Regions from separate parts of the Streptomonospora arabica genome, predicted to be linked through region 1. Evidence: predicted binding sites of a transcription regulator. Region 1 holds the regulator's gene; the other holds the start of a gene.

Region 1 (9,668 bases):
GGCGCTCGTCGCACCGCTTGCTCCGTCTGCTCCGTGCGAGGCGGCCGCCGCCCTCCGCCTTCCTTCCGGCCGAGCGGCTCTCGGCCGCGCACGGCCGCGGGGCAGCGCCGCCGATCGGCGCGCTAGCCGCGCGTGCCGTCGAGGGGGCAGGGAGCCTCGCGGTCCCATTCGTTGGGGGAGCAGGCGACGACCGAGACGAAGGCGCGCTCGTCGCCGCCGACCTGGTACTGCCAGGTGACGTCGCGGCCGTCGGCGATGTCGCGCAGGGCCGCCGCGTAGCGGCTGTCATCGGGCGTCCAGTGGGCGGCGGTGTCGTCGATCTCGCGGCTCACCCGCTCGTACTGCGCGAGCATCCACTTCGCGGCGCCTTCGGGGTCGTCCCAGGTGCCCGAGACCATGTCGGCCGGTTTGCGCAGCCACCAGCACATCTTGGCGGGGGGCACCTCGGCGGTGGCGAACCGGGGGCCGTCGACGTGGGCGTCACGCGCCCGGCGCGAGCGCTCGTCGTCGGACCCGCGCCAGAAGTAGCCGTGGTAGTGCACGTGCCGATGTTCGCACGCGGTGGTCGGCGTGACCAGCGGGACACTCTGCGGCGCGCTCATCCGAGCGCGGCGGCGGAGTGAGGGGCCGGTGGACCGCGCCGCCCACCCCGCCCGTGCGGTCCGCGCGGGCGGCCGGGATCGGGGTGCCGAAGTGCCGGTCCTAGTCCTCCCGGCGCCCGGGGAGCGTGCGTGTATACCGCCGGATGACTACTCGAACGTGGTTCTGAGAATGGCCCGTCTGGGTCATGCGGCGGCGGCCTACCCGGACGTAACCTTCATCCAGCGGGATGTCTCCGGCGGGATCCCACGTAGGTCGGCGGTCCGACCCGGGGATACGTGTCGCCGGACGGTCGCCTCCCGCGTTCCTCTTGTCCCGGGCGGGGCGCGCCCCTGCGGTGTTCTCGATGGAGGTGGGCGCGGATGGATCCCGACGTACGCCTCCATGACCACGTGGCGCTGGCGGAGATCGAACTCTATTCCGAGCTGCTCACCGCGGTCGCCGGTGCGGACCGGCGGCTGACCTATGAGGAGATCGACCTCGTGCTCGGCGTGCGCGCGCCGGTACCCGAGCAGGCCAGGCGCTGCGTGTGCGGGCCCGCCGCCGAACCGAACCGCGCGGGCTGATCCGAAGCCGTGCCCCGACCGCCGCGCCGGCGGTCCGGCCGGCGCAGCGGGGCCGCGCCCCGGGCGGCGGCCTGCCCGGAGCGCGGTCCGGCCGTTCCGGCGGACCCGCGGCGCGGCGGGGACGGTCGGGCGGTCAGGCCTTCTCCTTCTCCTCCTCGCCCGCCGGGGCGGTCCCGCCCTTGACGGAGCGCAGCAGCAGCTGGGAGACGTCGACGACCTCCAGCGTCTCCTTGGCCTCGCCCGCCGACTTCTTCTCGTTGATGGCGTCGCCCAGCATCACCTGGCAGAAGGGGCAGGCGGTCGAGACGGTGTCGGGGTCGGTGGTCAGCGCCTCGTCCACGCGCTCGGTGTTGATGCGCTTGCCGATGCGCTCCTCCATCCACATGCGCGCGCCGCCGGCGCCGCAGCAGAAGCCCCGCTCCTTGTGCCGGTGCATCTCCTTGGTGGTGATGCCGGGCACCTGCGCCATGATGTCGCGCGGCGGCGTGTAGACCTTGTTGTGCCGGCCGAGGAAGCACGGGTCGTGGTAGGTGATGTTCTCCTCGATCGGCTGAACGGGGGTGAGCCGGCCGTCCTCGACCAGCTGGGCCAGCAGCTGGCTGTGGTGGACCACGTCGTACTCGCCGCCCAGCTGGGGGTACTCGTTGCCCAGGGTGTTGAAGCAGTGCGGGCAGCTGGCCACGATCTTGGTGACCCCGGCCTCGTTGAGGGTCTCGACGTTCTGCTGGGCGAGCATCTGGAAGACGTACTCCATGCCCAGCCGCCGCGCGGGGTCGCCGGTGCAGGCCTCCATGCCGCCCAGGACCGCGAACTTCACGCCGGCGGTGTGCAGCAGCTCGGCGATGGCCTTGGTGGTCTTCTTCGCGCGGTCCTCCAGGGCCCCGGCGCAGCCGACCCAGAACAGGTACTCGGTGCCCTCGGGCAGCGTGTCCTCGACCACCGGGACCTCGAAGTCGAGCTCGCCGATCCAGTCCATGCGCCGGTCCTCGGCCATGCCCCACGGGTTGCCCTTGTTCTCCAGGTTCTTCAGCAGCGAGTTGGCCTCGGAGGGGAAGCTCGACTCGATCATCACCTGGTAGCGGCGCATGTCCATGATGTGGTCGATGTGCTCGATGTCGACCGGGCACTGCTCGACGCAGGCGCCGCAGTTGGTGCAGGACCACAGCACGTCGGGGTGGATGACGCCGCCCTCCTCCTCGGTGCCCACCAGCGGCCGCTGCAGGAGCGTGAGCACGTCGGTGTCGGCGTGCGCGGCGTCCTCCTTGGCCTTCTCCTCCAGCGTCTCGGCGGTCAGGCCCTGCATGAGGTAGGGCGCCTTGGCGTAGGCGTGCTCGCGCAGGTCCATGACCAGCTTCTTGGGCGAGAGCGGCTTGCCGGTGTTCCAGGCGGGGCACTGCGACTGGCAGCGGCCGCACTCCGTGCAGGTGGAGAAGTCGAGCAGGCCCTTCCAGGTGAAGTCCTCGACCTTGCCGACGCCGAAGGGGTCCTCGTCGGGGTCGGCCTCCTCGAAGTCCAGCGGCTGCTTGCCGGTCTTGTCCATCATCGGCTTGACGGCGCCCAGCGCCGGAGCGCCCTCGGGGTCGCGCTTGAAGTAGATGTTGAACGGCGCGGTGAAGCGGTGCCAGCCGATGCCCATGGTCAGCACCGCGGCCAGGACCATGAAGAACATCCAGGAGATGACCAGCTTGAACGCGGCGACCAGGGCGAGGGCCGGTTCGCTCGCCGGAAGCACTGCGCCCAGCGCGTGCGAGACCGGCGTCGCCCAGACCGGGAACGGGAAGTCGTCCATGGCGACCTTGATCCCGCGGATCACGAAGATGGCGGCCAGCAGCGCGATGATGTAGGCCTCGACGTAGTAGGCCGTCCAGTGCACGGAGTTGGCGAAGCGGGAGTCGCGCCCGATCCGGCGGGGGCTCTTGATCTGGCGGTAGACGGCCAGCCCCGCGATGGAGACCAGGCCCAGCGCCGCGATGAGCTCGATGGCCAGGCCGTAGACGGTCCAGTCGTGGATCAGCGGCAGGTGGAAGTGGGGGTCCCACACCTCGCCGTGCGCCTCGGCCACGGTGAACACCAGCAGGGGGAAGGACACCATCACGAACCAGTGGGCCACTCCCACCCAGGGCCGCTTGAGCATCCGGTTGTGCCCGAGCACCTCGATCAGCGTGGTCGTCAGTCGCCGGCCGAAGGGCCCGGTGCGCCCGCTCTCCACCGGGCGGCCCAGACGCACGGTCTGCACCATCCGGCGGATGCCGTAGGCGAACACGGCGACCCCGACCACGGCGACGAGGGTCGTGATGATCCCCAGAACGATGTAGAGCATCGCCTGCGGCCTCCCATCCTGCTGTCCTGCTCCGATGCGCCACACACCGGCGGTCCACCAAATGTTACTAGCCAGTAATGCCGGGCGGGTCCATCACCCCCGGCTCAGGCGCATCGACGGCCGCGGGCTCCAACGGTAGAGGCCCGCGCGCCGCCGCGAATCGGCGGGTTCGCCTGCGCCGCCGTGCCGAGCTGCGGTGGGGCCCTCGTTCCCATCATCGCCCGCGCGCGGGGGCCCGCGGCCCGGGCGCGCCGGTGCGTGATGCGCGCGGGCCGCCGCGCGGCCGCGTCCGTCCGCGTTCGCGGAGATGCTGCGCACACTCGGCGGTCGGCCGCCCCCGCTCGTCCCCGGTGCGCCCCTGACGCGCCCCTGAGACCTGCCCGGGGCCCGCCCGGACTTCCCTCGGCGAGGTCCCGCCGCGGGAACAAAGGGCGCGCCCCCAGCCGTTATAGGGGCGGAACCAAGGATTGAGTCCGAGCGACTCAAGTGATTTGACAGCAGACGAACCGCGAAGCAAACTTACGTCTGTAAGACTCAACTCTGACGGAGGAACGAACTCATGGCACGTGCGGTCGGTATCGACCTGGGGACGACGAACTCGGTCGTCTCGGTCTTGGAGGGCGGCGAGCCCACGGTCATCGCCAACGCCGAAGGCGCCCGGACCACCCCGTCCGTCGTTGCCTTCGCCAAGAACGGCGAGGTGCTCGTCGGCGAGGTCGCCAAGCGCCAGGCGGTCACCAACGTTGACCGGACCATCCGCTCGGTGAAGCGCCACATCGGCACCGACTGGAAGACCGAGATCGACGAGAAGACGTTCAACTCGCAGCAGATCAGCGCGTTCGTGCTGCAGAAGCTCAAGCGCGACGCCGAGGCCTACCTGGGCGAGGAGGTCACCGACGCCGTCATCACGGTGCCGGCCTACTTCAGCGACTCCCAGCGCCAGTCCACCAAGGAAGCGGGCACGATCGCGGGCCTCAACGTCCTGCGCATCATCAACGAGCCCACCTCCGCGGCGCTGGCCTACCACCTGGAGAAGGAGGACGAGGCCACCATCCTGGTCTACGACCTCGGCGGCGGCACCTTCGACGTGTCCCTGCTGGAGGTCGGCGACGGCGTGGTCGAGGTGAAGGCCACCAACGGCGACAACCACCTCGGCGGCGACGACTGGGACCAGGCCGTCGTCGACTGGCTGGTCGAGCGCTTCAAGAACTCCAACGGCGTCGACCTGTCCAAGGACAAGATGGCGCTGCAGCGTCTGCGCGAGGCCGCCGAGAAGGCCAAGATCGAGCTGTCCAGCTCCAGCGAGTCGGCCATCAACCTGCCCTACATCACCGCCTCGTCCGAGGGCCCTCTGCACCTGGACGAGAAGCTGAGCCGGGCCGAGTTCCAGCGCCTGACCTCCGACCTGCTGGACCGCACCAAGTCGCCCTTCCACCAGGTCATCAAGGACGCCGGTATCAGCGTCGACAAGATCGACCACGTGGTCATGGTCGGCGGTTCCACCCGCATGCCCGCGGTCGTGGAGCTGGTCAAGGAGCTCACCGGGGGCAAGGAGCCCAACAAGGGCGTCAACCCCGACGAGGTCGTGGCCATCGGTGCCGCGCTCCAGGCCGGCGTGCTCAAGGGCGAGGTCAAGGACGTCCTGCTGCTGGACGTCACCCCGCTGTCGCTGGGCATCGAGACCAAGGGCGGCGTGTTCACCAAGCTGATCGAGAAGAACACGACCATCCCGACCAAGCGCTCGGAGATCTTCACCACCGCCGACGACAACCAGCCCTCGGTGCAGATCCAGGTCTACCAGGGCGAGCGCGAGATCGCGCAGTACAACAAGAAGCTCGGCGTCTTCGACCTGAGCGGCATCCCGCCGGCGCCCCGCGGCGTGCCCCAGATCGAGGTCACCTTCGACATCGACGCCAACGGCATCGTGAACGTGACCGCGAAGGACATGGGCACGGGCAAGGAGCAGTCGGTCACCATCTCCGGCGGCTCGGCCATGAGCAAGGACGACATCGACAAGATGGTCCGCGAGGCCGAGGAGTACGCCGAGGAGGACCGCAAGCGCCGCGAGGAGGCCGAGGTCCGCAACAACGCGGAGTCCCTCGTCTACCAGACCGAGAAGGTCATCAAGGACAACGAGGACAAGATCCCCGACGACGTCAAGTCCGAGACCGAGGGTGCCGTCGGCGAGCTGAAGACGGCGCTGGAGGGCACCGACATCGAGGCCATCCGGCAGGCGAGCGAGAAGGTCGCGCTGGCCAGCCAGAAGATCGGCTCCTCCATCTACGGCCAGGGCCAGCAGGGCGGCGGTGAGGACGCCTCGGCCGACGCCCAGGACCGGTCCGACGACGATGGAGACGTCGTGGACGCCGAGATCGTCGACGAGGACAAGAAGGACGGCAACGCCTGATCGGCCGAGAGGCAAGGCAAGGGAGGCGCAGCCAATGGCGCTGCCGGAGAACGAGAACGGCGAGGAGCAGCAGGGGCCGGTGATCCGCGACAAGCGGCGCATAGATCCCGAAACAGGTGAGCTCCGTACGCCCGAGGGGGCCGAGGGTGCCGCTCCCGACTCCCCCGAGGCCGCGGTCGAGGCCGAAGAGGAGCCCGTCGTCATCGACGGGACCGTCGAGGGGGGCGAGCTTCTCAAGGCCCGCGAGCAGGTCGTGGAACTGACCAACGACCTCAAGCGGATCCAGGCGGAGTACGCCAACTACCGCAAGCGCGTCGAGCGCGACCGGGTGGCCTTGCGCGAGCAGGCGACCGCCCAGGTGGTGGGCGACCTGCTGCCGATCCTGGACGACATCGGCCGGGCGCGTGAGCACGACGAGCTCGCGGGCGGGTTCAAGTCCGTGGGTGAGGCGCTGGAGGCGCTGGTCACCAGGCTGGGGCTGCAGAAGTACGGCGAATCGGGCGAGGAGTTCGACCCGAACGTCCACGAGGCCCTGACCATGGTGCCGTCGCCCGACGCCGAGGTGCCCACGGTAATCGAGGTCTTCCAGCCCGGCTACCTCATCGGCGAACGGGTCCTGCGCCCGGCACGCGTGGTGGTGGCCGGTCCCGGGGAGGATGCCGCTGAGGCTCCGGAGTCCGCCGGAACCGAACAGGAGGCCGAGCCGGGCGCCTCCGCAGAGGAGCCCGGCCCCGAGTCCTCCGGCGGGGCCGGTGAGGACAGGCAGTAGACCGTCGAGCCCCGGGCGCCGCGCGGCGCCCGGGGCACGCGGCCACCGGGCCGCACCCCCGCCGAATGCGGGGAAGCGGTCCCGGGGACAATCCGACTCACAGCGCGAAGCGGGAGAAGGCAGACGTCGATGAGCACGAAGGACTACCTGGAGAAGGACTATTACAAGGTCCTCGGAGTCTCAAAGACCGCCTCGCAGGACGAGATCAAGCAGTCCTATCGCAAGCTCGCGCGCGAGAACCACCCCGACGCCAACACCGGCGACGCGCAGGCCGAGGAGCGCTTCAAGGAGATCTCCGAGGCCTACAACGTGCTCAGTGACGAGAAGCGGCGCAAGGAGTACGACGACGCCCGCTCCCTCTTCGGCGGTTCCTACCGCCCCGGCGGGAACACCGGCGCGGGCGGGTTCGACCTGGGCGACCTGTTCGGCCAGGGCGGCGGCACCCAGACCAGCGGGGGCGGCGAGCGGCTGAGCGACCTGTTCGGCGGCCTGTTCGGCGGGCGCGGCCGGACCACGACCCAGCCCCGGCGCGGGGCCGACATCGAGACCGAGACCCGGCTGACGTTCAGCGAGGCGTCCGCCGGACTGACCCGGTCCTTCCAGCTCAGCAGCGACGCCGCGTGCCCCACCTGCAAGGGCACCGGCGCCCGCGCCGGCACCGCTCCCCGCGTGTGCCCGAACTGCTCGGGCACCGGTCACGAGAACCGCAACCTGGGCGGATTCTCGCTTTCCGAGCCGTGCGGCGAGTGCAAGGGGCGCGGCCTGGTGGTCGACGACCCCTGCCTGACGTGCAGCGGCAGCGGGCGCGGCAAGAGCACCCGAACGATCCAGGCCCGGATCCCCGCGGGTGTCTCCGACGGCCAGCGGATCCGGCTCAAGGGCAAAGGCGCGCCGGGCGAGCACGGTGGACCGGCCGGAGACCTCTATGTGGTGGTACATGTGCAGCCGCACCCCGTGTTCGGCAAGTCCGGCGACAACCTGACGATCACCGTTCCGGTGACCTTCCCCGAGGCCGCGCTCGGCGCCGACGTGCGGGTGCCCACCCTCAACGGCCTGCCCGTCACGGTCAAGATCCCACCGGGCACGCCCAACGGCCGGACCTTCCGGGTCCGCGGCAAGGGCACGGCCCGGCGCGACGGGACCGCGGGCGACATGCTGGTCACCGTCGAAGTGGCGGTACCCGACCGCCTCAACGAGGAGGCGCGCGAGGCGCTTGAGAAGTTCCGCGCCGCGACCGCGGACCAGGACCCGCGCAGCGGTCTGGAGACTCGCGCGAAGGGGATGTGAATGTCATGACCGATCCCGGACTGGGCGACGACATCCCGGTCTATGTGATCTCGGTGGCCGCTGAGCTGTCCGGACTGCATCCGCAGACGCTGCGCCAGTACGACCGGCTGGGCCTGGTCTCGCCGGGCCGGGCCTCCGGCCGGGGCAGGCGCTACTCGATGCGCGACATCCGGACGCTGCGCGAGGTGCAGCGGCTCTCCCAGGAGGAGGGGATCAACCTCGCCGGGATCAAGCGCATCCTGGAACTGGAGATCGAGGTGGAGAAGCTGCGCGAGCACCTGTTCCACCTGCGCAACGAGCTGGACGCGGCCCGCTCTGCGGTGGCGCGGCGCTCGGCGGGCGAGACCGGCGGCGGCGAGCTGCTGCCGGTGCGGCGCGCCCGGGTGACGATCTTCAACACCTCCCCTCCGCCCGAGCAGGACCAGTAGCCGGTCCGGCCGGGCCGCGACGGCCGACCGGCACCGGGCGGGCGCCGAGGCGGCCGGCGGGGGCCGCCTGTGCCCGGAACGGGTGCGCGCCCCGCCGCTGATCCGGCGGGCCCACCACACACAACCGCATAGCGATCACGCGCGAAGGGGGCGGCGACGCATGAACTACAAACTCACCACGAAGAGCCAGGAAGCCGTGGCGGCGGCGATGCGGCGGGCCACCACGGACGGCAACCCGCAGGTCGAGCCGGTCCATCTGCTCGCCGCACTGCTCGACCAGGGCGAGGGGATCATCCGCCCGCTGCTCAAGGAGGTCGGTGCGGCGCCCGACGACCTCTCCGCCAAGCTCGGGCAGACGCTGACCGGCCTGCCCAAGGCCGCCGGCAGCACGGTGGGCGCTCCGCAGAGCTCCCGACAGCTGATCGTCTCGCTGAACACCGCGGCCCAGCGCGCCCAGAAGATGGAGGACGAGTTCGTCTCGACCGAGCACCTGCTGGTGGGGCTGGCCGCCGACGGCGGCGAGGCCAGTCGGCTGCTCAAGGACGCCGGCGCCACTCCCGAGGCGCTGCTCGAAGCGTTCGATCGGGTGCGCGGCCCCGGCCGGGTCACCACCGAGAACCCCGAGGACACCTACCAGGCGCTGGACAAGTACGGCGTCGACCTCACCGGCCGGGCGCGCTCGGGAGCGCTGGACCCGGTGATCGGCCGCGACTCCGAGATCCGCCGGGTGGTGCAGGTGCTCTCCCGGCGCACCAAGAACAACCCGGTGCTGATCGGCGAGCCCGGCGTCGGCAAGACCGCCGTGGTCGAAGGGCTCGCGCAGCGCATCGTGGCCGGCGACGTGCCCGAGTCCCTGCGCGACAAGCGGCTGATCGCCCTCGACCTGTCGTCGATGGTGGCCGGAGCCAAGTACCGCGGCGAGTTCGAGGAGCGCCTCAAAGCCGTGCTCACCGAGATCAAGGAGAGCGACGGCCAGATCATCACCTTCATCGACGAGCTGCACACCATGGTCGGCGCCGGCGCCGCCGAGGGCGCCATGGACGCGGGCAACATGCTCAAGCCGATGCTGGCCCGCGGCGAGCTGCGCATGGTCGGCGCCACCACGCTGGACGAGTACCGTGAGCGCATCGAGAAGGACCCGGCGCTGGAGCGCCGCTTCCAGCAGGTGCTGGTGGGCGAGCCGTCGGCCGCCGACACCATCGCGATCCTGCGCGGTCTCAAGGGCCGCTACGAGGCGCACCACAAGGTGCAGATCGCCGACGCGGCGCTGGTGGCCGCGGCCACGCTGTCG
Region 2 (9,668 bases), on a different contig from region 1:
GCTCATCCACAGGTGCGAGCGCACGCCGCCGGTGTGGGTCAGCGCGAGGAAGGCGTCGTCGTCGGCCGCCGCGCCGCGCCGGGCGTCCAGTTCGGCGTAGACCGACTCCACCGGCCCGAACAGGTTGACCGCCTGGTCGATCAGGTGCGGGCCGAGGTCGTAGAGGATTCCGGCGCCGGCGTCGGGGTCGCCGTTGTCGCGCCAGGTGCCCCTGGCCTCGGGGCGCCACCGCTCGAACCGCGACTCGAAGCGGTGCACCCGGCCGAGCGCGCCCTCCTCCACCAGCTTCCACAAGGTCAAGAAGTCGGAGTCCCAGCGCCGGTTCTGGTAGACGGTCAGCACCTGGCCCAGCCGCCGCGCGTCCTCGGCCAGCTCGTGCCCCTCGGCCGCGGTCAGCGCGAACGGCTTGTCCACCACCGCGGCGAACCCGGCCTCCATCGCCGCGCGTGCGAGCGGCACGTGCGTCTCGTTGGGCGTGGTGACCACCACGAGGTCGATGTCGCCGGTGCGCTTCCACAGCTCGTCGGCCGAGGAGACCGCCTCGGCCCCGGGATAGCGCTCCCGCACGGCCGCCTGGCGTTCGGGGTTCCCGGTCACCACCGCCGCGAGCCGCAGTCCCGGCGTGGCGTCGACGAGCGGCGCGTGGAACACCTCGCCGCCCTTGCCGTACCCGATGACGGCGACCTGCAGTTCTCGTTCAGCGTCGTTCGCAGAGGTCATCCCCCCACGGTAGCCATGCGCCGCCGCGCGGTGCCCGAGGGCGGTGTCGAATCCGCCCGCGCGGTGCGCGGCGGCGTGCGCGGAAGCCGCTGTGCTGGGCCAGCCGGTGCGGACGACCTTGCTCGCGACTGCCGCCCGGATCGGCCGAACAGCTCGCGGACGAATTGCACCCGCATGCAGGAAACGCCGGACACGAAGAGTGGCCGATCGCTACGGTTCTGCCGACCCCGTCGACACGCGTGGCTGAGGAGAACCTCCCCTATGTCCGTGCGGACTGAATCCTGCCCCACCGACTACGGTGGGGATATGGATGAGCACCTTGGTGTCGGTGACCTCACTTCGCCCGATTCCACGCTGACAGTACCTCCAGAGGTGCGGCGTAGGCTCGGGCTGGGGAATCCGCACGCTATCGTCGAATACGTCGAACGCGACGGTGAGATCGTGCTGCGGCCCCGCGTCTCTGTCCATCCTGATGACGCGTGGTTCTGGAGCCCGGAGGGCCAGGCCGCGGAGCAGGAAGCCGAAGACGACCTCGCGGCCGGCCGCTACACGACGTTCGAAGATGAAGAGGAGTTCCTCGCCCACCTCGATGAGGTGACAGGCCGGAAACCCGGTGAGGCCACGTGAAGTTCCGCACGTCGAGTGCCTTCGACCGCCAACTCCTTCGCCTCCCCGAACAGCAGCAACGCTTGTTTCGCCGCGCTGTTTACGAGCATTTCCTCCCGGCGCTCAAAGCTGGGGCCTTGAGCGGTGATCCGCCGTGGCCGCTCCGCCTTCGCATCCATCGACTCCACCAGCACGAGATCTATACGTTGACATGGAACTTCAGTGGTCCCGACGGTCGGGCCACCTTCCATTTCGAGAAGGACGAAAAAGGGGACACCGTCCTCGTCTGGCGTCGCATCGGCGACCACTCCATTTACAAGGACCCGTGACCCGCGTGTGGGCCGCCCCGGGCGGGACGGCCCACACCGCGGTTGCGCGTTACCGGTTCTCGCCCGGTCCCCGTTCGGTTACGCCGCCAGCGGCTGCGGGGCCTTCGCCGGGTCGAGGGCCAGTTCGAGCACCTCGCGGACGTCGCCGACCGGGTGGACGGTGAGCTGTTCGCGGATGTCCTCGGGGACGTCGTCGAGATCCGGCTCGTTGCGGGCCGGGATCAGCACCGTGGTGATCCCCGCGCGGTGCGCCGCCAGGAGCTTCTGCTTCACGCCCCCGATCGGCAGCACCCGCCCCGTCAGCGAGACCTCGCCGGTCATGGCCACGTCGGAGCGCGCGGGGCGGCCCGACAGGAGCGAGGCCAGGGCGGTGGTCATGGTGACACCGGCGCTGGGCCCGTCCTTGGGGATCGCGCCCGCGGGGACGTGCAGGTGGACGCCCCGCTCCTTGAGGTCGCCGACCGGCAGTTCCAGCTCAGCGCCGCGCGAGCGCAGGTAGGACAGCGCGATCTGGGCGGACTCCTTCATCACGTCGCCCAGCTGGCCGGTCAGGGTCAGCCCGCCGGCCCCGGACTCGGGGTCGGCCAGGGACGCCTCGACGAAGAGCACGTCGCCGCCGGCGCCGGTGACCGCCAGGCCGGTGGCCACTCCCGGGACCGAGGTGCGGTCGGCGGTCTCGGGGGTGTGCTTGGGCCGCCCGATGAAGCCGGGCAGGTCGTCGGCGCCGACCGACACCGGCAGCTCGCGCTCGCCCAGCGCCAGGCCCGAGGCCACCTTGCGCAGCACCCGGGCGACCGTGCGCTCCAGCTCGCGCACGCCCGCCTCGCGCGTGTACTCGGCGGCGATCCGGCGCAGCGCGCCGTCGGCGAGCTCCACCTCGCCGGACTCCAGCCCGGCCCGCTCCAGCTGGCGCGGGAGCAGGTGGTCGCGCGCGATGGTCACCTTCTCGTCTTCGGTGTAGCCGTCGAGCTGCACCAGCTCCATCCGGTCCAGCAGCGGGCCGGGGACGGTCTCCAGGGCGTTGGCGGTGGCCAGGAAGACGACGTCGGACAGGTCGAGGTCCACCTCCAGGTAGTGGTCGCGGAAGGTGTGGTTCTGCGCGGGGTCGAGGACCTCCAGCAGCGCCGAGGTGGGATCGCCGCGGAAGTCGCTGCCGACCTTGTCGATCTCGTCGAGCAGCACGACCGGGTTCATCGAGCCCGACTCCTTGATCGCGCGGACGATGCGCCCCGGCAGCGCACCGACGTAGGTGCGCCGGTGGCCGCGGATCTCGGCCTCGTCGCGCACACCGCCCAGGGCGACCCGCGTGAACTGGCGGCCCATCGATCGGGCCACGGACTCGCCCAGCGAGGTCTTGCCCACGCCGGGCGGGCCGACCAGCGCCAGCACGGCACCGCTGCGCCGCCCGCCGACCACGCCCAGGCCCTTGTCCTCGCGCCGCTTGCGCACCGCCAGGTACTCGACGATGCGCTCCTTGACGTCGTCGAGGCCGGCGTGGTCGGCGTCGAGGATCTCTCGGGCGCCGGCGATGTCGTAGGCGTCCTCGGTACGGGTGTTCCAGGGCATGTCCAGGATCGTGTCGAGCCAGGTGCGGATCCAGCCGGACTCCGGCGAGGAGTCGCCCGCCCGCTCCAGCTTGTCGACCTCCTCCAGCGCGGCCTTGCGGACGTGGTCGGGCAGTTCGGCCGACTCCACGCGCTCGCGGTAGTCGTCCTCCTCGCTGCCCGGCCGGCCGGAGAGCTCGTTGAGCTCCTTGCGGATGGCCTCCATCTGGCGCCGCAGCAGGAACTCGCGCTGCTGCTTGTCGACGCCCTCCTGCACGTCCTGGTCGATGGTCTCGGCGACGTCGAGCTCGGCCAGGTATTCGCGGGTCCAGTCGCCGAGCAGCCGCAGCCGCTCCGACACGTCGTAGGTCTCCAGGAGCTGGAGCTTCTGCGCGGTCTTGAGGAACGGGGAGTAGCCGCCGCGGTCGGCCAGGCTGCCCGGGTCCTCCAGCTGCTGGATACCGTCCAGGATCTGCCAGGCGCCGCGCTTCTGCAGGTAGGTGGTCAGCAGGGACTTGTACTCGCGCGCCTGCTCATGGACCTTGCCGGGGTGGCCGCCCTCCGGCGGCTCCTCGCTGTGGACCTCGGCCGAGACCCACAGGGCGGCGCCGGGCCCGGTGGTCCCGCTGCCGACACGGGCCCGCGCCGTACCCCGAACGACCGCGGCCGGTTCCCCCTCGGGGGTGCGGCCGACCTGCTCGATCACGGCGATGGTGCCGACCGCGGCGTAGTTGCCGTCGATGCGGGGGACGATCAGCACCCGCGGCTTGCTCGCGGACCGGACTCCGGGACCCTTCGCAGCGCCGTCGCCGCCGGCGCGCGCGGCGTCGACCGCGGCACGCACCTCGGAGTCGCCGATGTCCACCGGCACGACCATTCCGGGGAGGACGACCTCTTCGTCGAGGGGAAGCACGGGGAACGTCGCGTTGGACTGCGCTTCAGTCATCAGACCCTCCTTGTTGAGTCACTATCACTCAATAAACGAGAGTCCGCTTTTGTTCCCCCTGTTGTGTTCGCCGTGAGCGATCGGCTGTACGCCCTGCCCAGGGAGCCTTCCGAGGGTCGGGCCGCACCTGCTGCGCCGCGCCTCGTCCCGTTTCACCGCACCAGTCCGGCGCGGTAGGCGATCACGACGAGTTGGGCGCGGTCGCGGGCGTGCAGCTTGACCATGGCGCGGCTGACGTGCGTGCGCGCGGTGGCGGGGCTGACGACGAGCCGATCGGCGATCTCGCCGTTGGACAGGCCCTCACCGACCAGGGCCAGGACCTCGCGCTCCCGCTCGGTCAGCTCGCCGAGGTCGGGGCGCGGCCCGCCGGCGGGCGCGCGCGAGGTGAACGAGGCGATGACGCTGCGCGTGACCGAGGGCGAGAGCAGCGACTCCCCCGCCGCGGCGAGCCGGATGGCGCGCAGCAGCTCGCCGGGGTCGCTGTCCTTGATCAGGAACCCGGCGGCACCGGCGCGCAGCGCGTCGAAGACGTACTCGTCGAGCTCGAACGTCGTCAGCACGACCACGCGGGTGCACGCCAGCGAGTCGTCGGCGGCGATCTCGCGCAGCGCCGCGATGCCGTCCATCCCGGGCATGCGCACGTCCATCAGCACGACATCGGGGCGCTCGCGGCGCACCAGGTCGACGGCCGCGCGGCCGTCGGCGGCCTCGCCGGCGGGCTCCATGTCGTCCTCGGCCTCGATCAGCACGCGCAGGCCCATGCGCACCAGGGCCTGGTCGTCGGCGACGGCGACGCGGACGGCGCTCACCGCTCCCCCGCGGGCAGCTCGGCGCGCACCCGGAACCCGCCGTCGGCGCGCGGCCCGGCCTCCAGGCGTCCGCCGACGGCGCGGGCACGCTCGCGCATGCCCGCGATGCCGCTGCCCTCCTCGTAGGCCTGGCCGGGGCGCGCGGGCCCGCTGTCGGTGATCTCCACGGTCAACTCCTCGGGGTGGTAGCCGATGGAAACGGCCGCCGCGCCGCCGCCGTGCCGGACGGCGTTGGTCAGCGCCTCCTGGACGATGCGGAACGCGGCGTGGTCGACGGCGGCCGGGAGTGCGGTGCGCTCCCCTTCGATGCGCACCCGCACCCGGTCGCCCGCGGGATCGATACCCGCTGCGAGCTCGTCGATTCGGTCCAGGCCGGGAACCGGTTCGCGCGCGGACCCGGACGGCCCGCCGACGGGTGCGTCCTCCCCGGACGGCTCGTCCGGCGTTTCCGCGCCGCGGTCGTCCGCGCCGTCGCTGCGGAACACCGCCAGGGTCCCGCGCAGCTCCTCCAGCGCGTCCTTGCTGGTCTGGCGGATCGCCTGGAGCGCGGGTTCGGCCTGCTGCGGGCGCTTGCCGAGCACGTGCAGGGCCACGCCCGCCTGCATGTTGATGACCGAGAGACTGTGGCCGACCACGTCGTGCACCTCGCGGGCGATGCGCAGCCGCTCCTCGTAGACCGAGCGGCGCACCTCGTCGTCGCGTTCGCGCCGGCTGCTCTCGCGGCGCGAACGCACGATCACGCCCACCGCGGCGGGCGCCAGGAGCAGGGCCAGCAGGATCGCCAGCGAGCCGACGGTGTCAGGCTCGAACAACCCGAGGTAGGGGCGGTCGGCGCGCTCGGCCAGGAAGAGGGGGACCGCGAGGGCGGTCCAGGGCGTCCACTGCCGCAGCGGCAGGCGCACCGCCATCGTGTAGACGAGCACCGCCGGCCCGATCCGCAGCATGCCGCCCTGCTGGTCCAGGGCGTAGAACACGGCTGTCGCGACCATGGCGAAGGCGAAGGCCGTGCGGGGGCGGAAGCGGCGGAGGGCCAGGGCCGCGACGACCACCGCGACGCACACGTAGGCCGCCGGCGGCAGTGCGGCGAACTCGGGGCCGGAGCCCTGGGCCCACGGCGGCCGCCCGTCCGACAGCGGACCGCCCGGAGCCCACGGCGGTCCGGAACCGGACTGCGGCCACGGCCCCCGGGCTTGGGCGGCGCCCAGCGACACCACGCCCACGAACAGGGCGATCGGCACGTCCAGCGCGAGGACGCGGGCGATACGTTGGCTCACGCCCATGACGGTAGTCGGCCCCGCCGCCCGGGTCGTCAGCGCCGCGTCGTATCCGCACTGGTGCGGCGAGCGCAGACCGGAGCCGCTCGGTGCGGGACCGCCGGGACCGCGGGACCGCGCCGGACGCGCGCGGACCCGCGCTCGTCCCGCGGCGCCTCAGCCCTTCCCGGCGGAGCGCTCGGCGAACACCGGGTCGTCCAGGTCGCGGCCGCGCGTCTCGCGCGAGGCCGCCACCGCCCCCACCGTCAGCACGCAGGCCGCGGCGACGTACACCGACACCGGAACGGAGGTGCCGAAGGTCGACAGCAGCCAGGTGGCGATCAGCGGCGCGAGCCCGCCGGCGACGATCGACGCGAGCTGGTAGCCGATGGAGGCGCCGGAGTAGCGCGTCCGAGTGCCGAACAGCTCGGAGAAGAACGCCGCCTGGGGCCCGTACATCGCCGCGTGCAGCACCAGGCCGACTCCCGCGGCGGCCAGCACCATCCCGAACCCGCCGGCGTCGATGATCGGGAAGAACGCGAACGCCCACAGCCCGGTCCCGATCGCGCCGAAGGCGATGACGGGGCGGCGGCCGAAGCGGTCGGAGAGGGTCCCCCAGATCGGGATGGCCACGAGCTGCACCGCCGCGGCCGCGAGCAGGGCGTTGAGGACGGTGCCGCGTTCGACTCCGGCCTCCTGCACCGCGTAGACGAGGATGAACGCGGTGATCACGTAGTAGGAGATGTTCTCGGCGAGGCGCACCCCCATGGCCACCAGGATCTCCCGCCAGTGCCGGCGCACGACCTCGACGACGGGGGCGCGCTCGCCCGCGTCCCGCCCCGCGCGCGCCTGCGCGGCGCGGGCGGCCGCGGCCTGGAACACCGGCGACTCCTCGACGGCGAGCCGGACGTAGAGGCCCACGATGACCAGAATCCCCGACAGCAGGAACGGGATGCGCCAGCCCCAGGCCTCGAAGGCGGAGTCGGCCATGGTGGCGGCCAGCACCGCGAGCACGGCGGTCGCCAGCAGGTTGCCGCAGGGCACGCCCGCCTGCGGCCACGACGCCCAGAACCCGCGGTGCTTGGGGCTGCCGTGCTCGGACACCAGCAGGACGGCGCCGCCCCATTCGCCGCCGAGGGCGAAGCCCTGGATCACCCGCAGGGTGATCAGCAGCAGCGGAGCGGCCGTTCCGATGGTCGCGTAGGCGGGCAGCAGGCCGATGGCGAAGGTGGCCCCGCCCATCATCAGCAGACTGATGACCAGCAGCTTCTTACGGCCGACGCGGTCGCCGAAGTGGCCGAAGACCAGGCCGCCCAGGGGGCGTGCGACGAACCCGATCGCGTAGGTGCCGAAGGCGAGCAGCACTCCGGTGAGGGGGTCGGACTCGGGGAAGAACACGACCCCGAAGACCAGGGCCGCCGCCGAGCCGTAGAGGAAGAAGTCGTACCACTCCACTGTGGTGCCGATGAGGCTGGAGGTCACGACCTTCGCGAACGATCCGCGAGGCGCTGCGGCCGGGGCGTCGGAGGGGGAGTTTGGCACAGCCATGTGATCGTCTTCCGCTCGGTATGGGGGTGCGTCGTCGCAGCGTAGGAGCGGGCGTGTGAGGGGGGCCATATCCGCCGGGCACCGATACCGGGGGCGGGGTGTGTGCCGCGGCCACACACCCCGCCCCCGGCCGGGAGGGCGGCGGCCACGCGGTCGACGGCCGAGGCGTCGGGCCCGCCTGCTGCCGGGGGTGCCGGCCGCGGCCCCGGGAGGTTATGGTCGTCGGCTACATACCGGGAGGCGCTCGTGTGGGCGCGACGGCCATCCGCCGCCGGGGAGGAGGAACCCTAGATTGGCGCCATGACGACCCGCGAATCCCCCCGGGCGGCCCCGTCCGCGCCCGAGCCGCTGCTCGCCGACACCGCCGCGGCCGCCCGAGGCCCCGACCTGCGCGGCCGCACCGCCGTCGTCACCGGCGCGGCCGGCGGGATCGGCCGGGCGTGCGCCGAGCGGCTGAGCGCCGCCGGCGCCGCGGTGCTCCTGGCCGACCGCGATGCGGACGGGCTGCGCGCCCTGGAGGAGGCCGGTACCGGCACCGCCGTGCCCGTCGACCTGACCGACCTCGACGCGGCGGCCGAGGTCGCGCGCGGCGCCGACATCCTGGTCAACAACGCCGGAGTGCAGACCGTCGCGCCGATCGAGGAGTTCCCGCCCGACCGCTTCGCGCTGATCCTGCGGCTGATGCTGGAGGCGCCGTTCCACCTGGTGCGGGCGGCGCTGCCGCACATGTACGCCCGGGGCTGGGGGCGTATCGTGAACATCTCCTCGGTGCACGGGCTGCGCGCCTCCCCCTACAAGTCGGCCTACGTCGCGGCCAAGCACGGCCTGGAGGGCTTCTCCAAGGTCGCCGCGATCGAGGGCGCCGCCCGCGGCGTCACCTCCAACTGCATCAACCCCGGCTACGTGCGCACTCCCCTGGTCGAGCGCCAGATCGCCGAGCAGGCGCGCGCGCACGCGATCCCCGAGGACGAGGTGGTCGACTCGGTGCTGCTGGCCCGCAGCCCGCTCAAGCGGCTGATCGAGCCGTCCGAGGTGGCGGCGATGGCCGCGTACCTGTGCGGCCCCGAGGCGTCCCATGTCAACGGGGCCTCCCTGGCGATGGACGGAGCATGGAGCGCGAGCTGAGCGAGCACACGGATCGAGACCGTTACCGGGAGCAGACCCGGCCCCGGGCGCAGGCGGTGCCGGACCCGACCGCCGCCGAGGCGGGCGGAGGCGGCGCGCAGGCGCAGTTCCTGCGGCTGCTGCTGCGGGACGCGCCCGCCGTGGAGTACGAGCGCCCGCTCGTGCGGGCCCGCGCGGCGGGCGGCGGCGCCGAGGAGCTGGCCGACCTGGAGGAGGCCAAGGTGCTGGCGCTGCGCGTGCGCACGGTGCTCTCCGACCGGCGGCGCCGGGAGTCCGAGCTGAGCGCCCTGTTCGAGACCGCCAACGACCTGGCGGGCATGCGCGACCTCGACCAGGTGCTGCGGGCGATCGTCGACCGCGCCCGCAACCTGCTGGGCACCGACACCGCCTACCTGACCCTGCGCGACACCGCCGTGGAGGACGGCGACACGGTCATGCGGGTGACCTCCGGCTCGGTCTCGGCGCGCTTCCAGCAGCTGCGGCTGGGGCCGGGCGAGGGCCTGGGCGGGCTCGTCGCCGAGACGGCGCTGCCCTATGTCACCGCCAACTACTTCGCCGACAGCCGGTTCGAGCACACCGACACCATCGACGCCGGCGTGCTCGACGAGGGCCTGGTGGCGATCCTGGGCGTGCCGCTGCAGCTCAACGGGCGCGTCATCGGCGTGCTCTTCGCCGCCAACCGGCGCGAGCGCCCCTTCTCCCACGCGGAGGTGGCCCTGCTCGGGTCGTTGGCCACCCACGCCTCGATCGCCATCGACAGCGCCAACCTGTTGGAGAAGACCCGCGCG

Evidence for each region. Region 1 encodes HspR, which represses chaperone genes until heat shock. Its sites were predicted from a motif close to ANTTGAGTCNNNNNGACTCAANT; they were not measured.
Region 2: lon (endopeptidase La) is a predicted target of HspR. The motif match lies at 4,157-4,179, and genes of this name have one in related genera.

The regions. Positions count from the first base shown of each region.
Region 1 is NZ_BAAAQI010000021.1:14,482-24,149, reverse strand. It holds gene ABD284_RS23025 (hypothetical protein) at 123-542, opposite strand; gene ABD284_RS23020 (hypothetical protein) at 963-1,166, shown strand; gene ABD284_RS23015 ((Fe-S)-binding protein) at 1,300-3,486, opposite strand; gene dnaK (molecular chaperone DnaK) at 4,046-5,893, shown strand; gene grpE (nucleotide exchange factor GrpE) at 5,928-6,662, shown strand; gene dnaJ (molecular chaperone DnaJ) at 6,792-7,949, shown strand; gene ABD284_RS22995 (heat shock protein transcriptional repressor HspR) at 7,955-8,377, shown strand; gene clpB (ATP-dependent chaperone ClpB) at 8,538-9,668, shown strand, end outside.
Region 2 is NZ_BAAAQI010000004.1:267,408-277,075, forward strand. It holds gene ABD284_RS09600 (Gfo/Idh/MocA family oxidoreductase) at 1-720, opposite strand, end outside; gene ABD284_RS09605 (AbrB/MazE/SpoVT family DNA-binding domain-containing protein) at 1,027-1,347, shown strand; gene ABD284_RS09610 (hypothetical protein) at 1,344-1,655, shown strand; gene lon (endopeptidase La) at 1,734-4,145, opposite strand; gene ABD284_RS09620 (response regulator) at 4,298-4,954, opposite strand; gene ABD284_RS09625 (sensor histidine kinase) at 4,951-6,228, opposite strand; gene ABD284_RS09630 (MFS transporter) at 6,385-7,755, opposite strand; gene ABD284_RS09635 (3-hydroxybutyrate dehydrogenase) at 8,056-8,880, shown strand; gene ABD284_RS09640 (helix-turn-helix domain-containing protein) at 8,865-9,668, shown strand, end outside.